2 regions of the Methylobacterium synurae genome follow, and region 1 is predicted to be linked to the other one. Evidence: predicted binding sites of a transcription regulator. Region 1 holds the regulator's gene; the other holds the start of a gene.
What was found. The regulator LexA, encoded in region 1, represses DNA repair genes until DNA is damaged. The targets are predictions, from matches to a motif close to TGTTCNNNNTGTGTTCNG.
Positions count from the first base shown of each region.

Region 2: HBB12_RS00575 (LexA family protein) is a predicted target of LexA. The motif match lies at 1,515-1,532, and genes of this name have one in related genera.

Region 1 covers NZ_JAAQRC020000001.1:5,259,227-5,262,645, reverse strand. Annotated here, with positions in the region: gene HBB12_RS24115 (NCS2 family permease) at 1-801, shown strand, start outside; gene lexA (transcriptional repressor LexA) at 1,031-1,768, opposite strand; gene uvrB (excinuclease ABC subunit UvrB) at 1,988-3,419, opposite strand, start outside.
Region 2 covers NZ_JAAQRC020000001.1:112,423-115,841, forward strand. Annotated here, with positions in the region: gene HBB12_RS00570 (Y-family DNA polymerase) at 1-1,037, opposite strand, end outside; gene HBB12_RS00575 (LexA family protein) at 1,034-1,498, opposite strand; gene HBB12_RS00580 (SIR2 family protein) at 1,928-3,064, opposite strand.

The DNA.
Region 1 (3,419 bases):
CTGCACAAGCCGAGCACGGTGCTGGCGGTGCTGGGCTTCCTGATCGTCGCGGTGCTCTCGGTGCGCAAGGTGCGCGGCGCGCTGCTTGCCGGCATCCTGACCGTGACGGCGTTGAGCTTCATCGTCGCCGACAACACCTTCCAGGGTGTGGCCTCGCTGCCGCCCTCGATCGCCCCGACCCTGTTCGCCCTCGACATCAAGGGCGCGCTGTCGGGCGGCCTGCTCAACGTGATCCTGGTGTTCTTCCTCGTCGAATTGTTCGATGCCACCGGCACGCTGATGGGCGTCGCCAACCGGGCGGGGCTGCTGACCGAGGGCAAGATGGAGCGCCTCGACAAGGCGTTGATGGCGGATTCCTCGTCGATCTTCGTCGGCTCGCTGCTCGGCACGTCGAGCACGACCGCCTATCTCGAGAGCGCGTCCGGCGTCGAGGAGGGCGGGCGCACCGGGCTCACCGCCGCCACGGTGGCGGTTTTGTTCCTGGCCTGCCTGTTCTTCGCGCCCCTCGCCGGCTCGGTCCCGGCCTATGCCACGGCGCCGGCCCTGTTCTACGTCGCCTGCCTGATGCTGCACGAGCTGGTCGATCTCGACTGGGACGACCTGACCGAGGTGCTGCCGGCCTGCGTCACGGCGCTGCTGATGCCCTTCACCTACTCGATCGCCAACGGCGTCGCCTTCGGCTTCATCACCTACGCGGTGATCAAGCTGCTCACCGGGCGGTTCCGGGACGTGAAGCCGGTGGTGTGGGTGATCGCCGCGGTGTTCCTGTTCAAGTTCGTGGCGACCGGCAGCGCGCACTGACGAGCGCGACGCCCTGAACCCTCCCCCCTCTGCGGGGGAGGGTGGCCTGCGGAGCAGGCCGGGAGAGGGGAACCACGCTTCCGGAGAGGTCGCGACCATAGTGACGGACGCCACCTGGATCAGCGTCGCGCTGCCCCTCTCGGCGGGACTTCGTCCCGCTGCGCTCACTCCGTTCGCCACCCTCCCCCGCAGAGGGGGGGAGGGTTCCCGCGCTTGACTGAAAGCCCCTTCAGTACTTCCGGACCAGGCTCACCAGCCGGCCCTGGATCCGCACCCGGTCGGGCCCGAGCACGCGGGTCTCGTAGGCCGGGTTCGCGGCCTCGAGCGCGATCGAGGAGCCGCGGCGGCGCAGGCGCTTGAGCGTGGCCTCCTCGTCGTCGATCAGCGCCACGATGATGTCGCCGGTATTGGCGGTTTCCTGGCGGCGGATCACCACGAGGTCGCCGTCGAGGATGCCGGCCTCGATCATCGAGTCGCCGCGCACCTCCAGGGCGTAATGCTCGCCGCTCGCCAGGAAGTCCGGCGACATCGCCACCGTGCGGCTCTGGCTCTGGATCGCCGAGATCGGCGTACCGGCGGCGATCCGGCCCATCACCGGCACGCTGACCGACTGGCCGTTCTCGTCCGACGCCGTCGCCATCGCGGGGATACCGGCCTGCCGCTTCGGCTCGTGAGCGCGCCCGCCCTCGACCACGCTGGGATTGAACCGCACCACCTCGGCCGTGGCCGCGACCGGCGCCGGTCCCGTCACCGTGTCGGGCAGGCGGATCACCTCGATCGCCCGGGCCCGGTTCGGCAGGCGGCGCAGGAAGCCCCGCTCCTCCAGGGCCGTGATCAGGCGGTGGATGCCCGATTTCGACTTGAGATCGAGGGCGTCCTTCATCTCGTCGAAGGACGGGGGCACGCCCGTCTCGCGCATTCTCTGCTGAATGAAGCGGAGCAGGTCCAACTGCTTACGCGTGAGCATGTGACACTCTCATCCCCGCGCTGCCGCGCTCCGGAAACAAATCGCGAACATGGTAAGCGTTCCGCAAGTGTTCCGCAAGCGGCTTCGAAAAAGCGGCGCGAGGGCGCAGCAACCGGGGTGATAGACGGGGATGTCACGGGTCGATCGGACGATGAGGCACGTTCCGCGCGGTGTTCGACCGGCGCGGGACTGTCCGCCGCGCCGGTCCGAGCCTGCGCCTCAGCCCCGCCCCTTGCGGCCCTTGTATTTCGGCTTCTGACCAGGAAACCCTTGCGTCGAGCGGCCGGTCGGGCGCTCGGCGTAGGTGAACGGCACCTCGCGGTCGGTGCCCGGGCCCATGTCGTCGAGGTCGGGCTGGCGGATGCGGGTGCCTTCGTCCGAGACGCCCTTGCCGCCCGGACCGTAGCCGAGCGGTTCCGCACCCCGGCGCTTGCGCTTGGCGCCGAAGCGGCCGGCCTCGCGCTCGACATCGGCCTGCTCGGCCATCGGGTCGTCGGCGATGGCGAGCTCGGTCGCCTGGAGCCGCTTGAGCTCGTCGCGCAGGCGCGCTGCCTCCTCGAAGTCGAGATCGGCGGCGGCCGCCCGCATCCTTTTCTCGAGGTCGGCCATCACCGCCTTGAGGTTGTGGCCGACCGTGACGGCGGATTTCGCCAGCCCCGTATCGACCTGGACGTGGTCGCGCTCGTAGACGCTCTCCAGGATGTCGGAGATGTTGCGCTTCACGCTCTGGGGCGTGATGCCGTGCTCCTCGTTATAGGCGAGCTGCTTCTTGCGCCGGCGCTCGGTCTCGGCCATCGCCCGCTCCATCGAGCCGGTGATGTGGTCGGCGTAGAGGATGCAGCGGGCGTCGGCGTTGCGGGCGGCCCGCCCGATGGTCTGGATCAGCGAGGTCTCGGAGCGCAGGAAGCCTTCCTTGTCGGCGTCGAGGATGCCGACGAGGGCGCATTCCGGGATGTCGAGGCCCTCGCGCAGGAGGTTGATGCCGATCAGAACGTCGAAGGCGCCGAGCCGCAGGTCGCGGATGATCTCGATCCGCTCCAGCGTGTCGATGTCGGAATGCATGTAGCGCACCCGCACGCCGTTCTCGTGCAGGTACTCGGTCAGGTCCTCGGCCATGCGCTTGGTCAGCGTCGTCACCAGCGTGCGGTAGCCGGCGGCCGCCACCTCCTTCACCTCGCCGAGCAGGTCGTCGACCTGCGAGCGGGCCGGGCGTACCTCGATCACCGGATCGACGAGGCCGGTCGGGCGGATGACCTGCTCGGCGAAGACGCCGCCGGTCTGTTCCAGCTCCCACTTCGCCGGCGTCGCCGAGACGTGGATCGATTGCGGGCGCATCGCGTCCCATTCCTCGAACCGCAAGGGTCGGTTGTCGAGGCAGGAGGGCAGCCGGAAGCCGTACTCGGCGAGCGTCGCCTTGCGGCGGAAGTCGCCCCGGTACATGCCGCCGATCTGCGAGACCGTGACGTGGCTCTCGTCGGTGAAGACCAGGGCGTTGTCGGGCAGGTACTCGAACAGGGTCGGCGGCGGCTCGCCGGGCTTGCGGCCGGTGAGGTAGCGCGAATAGTTCTCGATGCCGTTGCAGGCGCCGGTTGCCTCGATCATCTCGAGGTCGAAGGTGCAGCGCTGCTCCAGGCGCTGGGCCTCGATCAGC
Region 2 (3,419 bases), 5.1 Mb from region 1:
CTGTAGCGCCAAGGCGATGGTCCCTGCTCCTTCCAGGTCCTCTCCACCCCCCGCAGCGCCGCCTGGATCAGGTGCCGGCTGTCGTTGGTCGCCTCGGGCATGTGAACGACCGTCGAGACGGACCGCATGGGGTCGCCGCGGTCGTGCTCGCTGGTGTGGTAGAAGACGGTGACCGCCGACACGGCGAGCCCATCCCGCCGCAGCTTCTCGCCGAGGCGCGTCGCGTGGGCGGCAACGGCCTGCTCCAGCACATCCCGCTGGGTGATCCGGGTGGAGAAGCTACGGGTCACCGCGCAGCCCTTGCGCCGGGCCGGCACGATCTCCAGAGGCAGGCACGACCGCCCTCGCAGCTCGTGGATGATGCGCTCCCCCACTACGGTGAGCGAGGCCCGCGCCGGCCGGGGATCGAGGTCGCGCAGGTCGGCCACCGTATCCACGCCCATCGCCGTGAGCCGGGCCAGAGAGGCACGCCCGATGCCCCATACCTCCCCTACCGAGATCCCCACCATCCACGCTGCGCGCTCCGCCTCGTCGGAGAGATCGCACACGCCGCCAAGCTCTGGGATCGATTTGGCGATGTGGTTGGCCAGCTTGGCGAGGGTCTTGGTAGGGCCGATACCCACGCAGGTTGGAAGCCCGGTCCATCGACGCACGGTGGAGCGGAGATCCCGAGCCAGCGCCACCCGGTCGCGTTCCCGCACATCGGAGAGGTCGAGAAAGCTCTCATCGATGGAGTACACCTCCACGTCCCGCGCGAACTGCCGGTACACCGTGTTGGCGCGGGCGCTCATGTCGCCATACAGGGCGTAGTTGCTGCTGAAGACGCGCACCCGCTGCCGCCGGCACAGGTCGCGGATTTTGAAGTAGGGTTCACCCATGCGGATGCCGAGGGCCTTAGCTTCGGCGGTGCGGGCGATGGCGCAGCCGTCGTTATTGGACAGCACGATCACCGGCACGCCGGAGAGCTTGGGGTCGAACACGCGCTCACAGGAGCAGTAAAAGCTGTTGCCGTCGATCAGCGCCAGGGCTCGGCTCATCGCACAACACCCGAGCGGGCCTTCACATGGTGCCAGCGCACCGAGAATAGCAGCACGCCCCAGAGCAGCCCCTCCTCCAGGTCCTCCAGGGCGAACTCCTGATCCATATCGGGATTGTCGAACGTGAGGCTGAGCCGGTTGCCCGTCATCAACAACCGTTTGATACTCATCTCGCCGTTCACCACAGCCACCACGACAGCGCCGGAGGTGGGTGACAGCGACCGATCCACCACGGCCAGATCCTCGTCGTGGATGCCGGCGCCCTTCATGCACCAGCCCCTCACGCGCCAGATGAACGTGGCAGGAGGATTGGGGACCAGCCAGCGCGGCAGTTCCAGCGCGCCCTCGATGAAATCCTCAGCGGGGCTCGGGAAGCCCGCGCACAGGGTCGTCCGCATGAACGGCACGCGGACGAGCCCGGTGCCATCTGCTGCCTCCTCGCCGACCCGGTAGAAACCCACTTGGCGCTCTCCGCTTCAGAACAAAAAGAGAACAAACAGGCCTGTGGTTCCCGGTCAAGGCCGAGCTTGGACCCGCGGTGAGCAGGGACGGCTCGATCAGGTGATTGTGAGAGGGCGATGGTCGCGATGGCGTCGATATGCGAGCTCCGCCGGATGCGGGCGAGCCCGAGCATGCCTCGGGCCTTGGAGAAGCTGCGCCCCATCCCATCGCGCGCACAGCATCATCAATCTGCGGATGACCTGTCAGGGCAGCTGACGCCGGGCGGCAATGTCGCGTGATCGGCGGTGGGGCGCGCTTCGCCTACACGGCCCGCCTGATCCCCACGTCGCAGGGCGGCATAGTCCCTGAGATGCGTTCTACCCACTTTTAGGGCGGACGCCAGACGCTCGTGTTTGTCCGCTGCAGGGCGAAGTGATAAGGTCTCGCCATCACTTCAGCACAAGATCATAATCGGAAAGCAGGCCAGTGCAATCTAACTCTCTTTCTAGGAAAATTGCATTATCGGATTGCGCTCCAGAGTTGGGCGGTAAACACATCGTTCTTAGATTATGCATCAAAACCTTTGCGTTTGGTTTTGAAATTCCCATCGCAGTAGCGAATATCTGCTTGTTGAAGACAATTTGGGAGGGTGGCGGTGTCAATATCTTGATATTTTGATCATGAAATCCGAACCCGAGAAACACGATGCTCTGCGCACCAGATATCGCCTCAAGAATTTCCGACCGCAAATTTCCATCTTGTATGTTCTCCGTGTAAGTTATTATTTCATTTGCTGCTTTGACTGAATTGTGTGGATAGTCGTCACTTCCTCCAAACTTTATAATATTCCTAGTACCTGCGGAGCCAGGCAAGAAGCCAACTTGTCCGTATGGATGCAGTATCTTTATATTTTTGACGACATTATTGGCATATTCATTGTCGCATAAAAAATATTGCCGAAGTGCATTTGTTAGAAAGAATTCCAGACATCTATCATAATTGAAGTTTATAAAAGTTATGTACTTGAATGCGTCTGCCATGTTTGAAGATGGCACGCCATGCGCCAAGGTAGAGAACAAACTACTGTACCATGTGCGTTTCGTTTGGGAAAAATCGACAAATTGCCTTCCGTTGAACTCATTATACAGTAAGCAATTTCTTTCTGCGTTAAGAATACATTCTGCGATTGCTATCTTGGCCACAGCGACCAGTTTTTTGTTTTGTTGATGAGTATTTACAAAGTCATCAATTGATTTAGCAAGATTGATCCCGAGACTAATATCACTAGAAATTTTATAGTATTTTTCGATTGCGTCCGGGTCTTCCATGTCATCGTTATTATGAGCATAGTATCGAAGCATATCAGAAAATTTCTGATCGCATGGCTCTGGCATGCCATAGGCGCCGTTCTTAACTGCCGTCAATTTTGATATATTTTCGGCTAGTTTCGTGCCTAGTGGCATGTTGATGTCAAAGCCTGAGCCCGCTCCAATCACAAAGACAATCTTTCTGTTTATCATTATAATCCCCCTAGCTGCACGGCGCCCAAGCCAGAACCATGATAGCGCAGTCTGCGAGATGGGCAATGCTGGCTATCTGATGACACATCTAGCGAGATCCGTGTCTGGACATCATCAGTAACAGTCCCCACCAACTAATTCGTGCGCGCTTTGTTGCCGGGCGTCGCTGCATCACTGCGCCGCGCCGACAGCGCACGTACGAAACCGCCGCCGCTTTGCTGGGCGCGGGGTGCTCGTGTAGTTAATGAAGGTGGAGCGTAAGACCTCCCGTAACGGCACCTTGCCGAGGGCTACTGTACAGATTATATTAAAAATAGCCCAAGAAAATGCATAGACGATGCCTTGCTGGAAACGCGCTTAAGCGCTCAGATTGCTGGAAACTGCAAGATAGGCTCATTTACAATTTTTAACGGCGGAACAT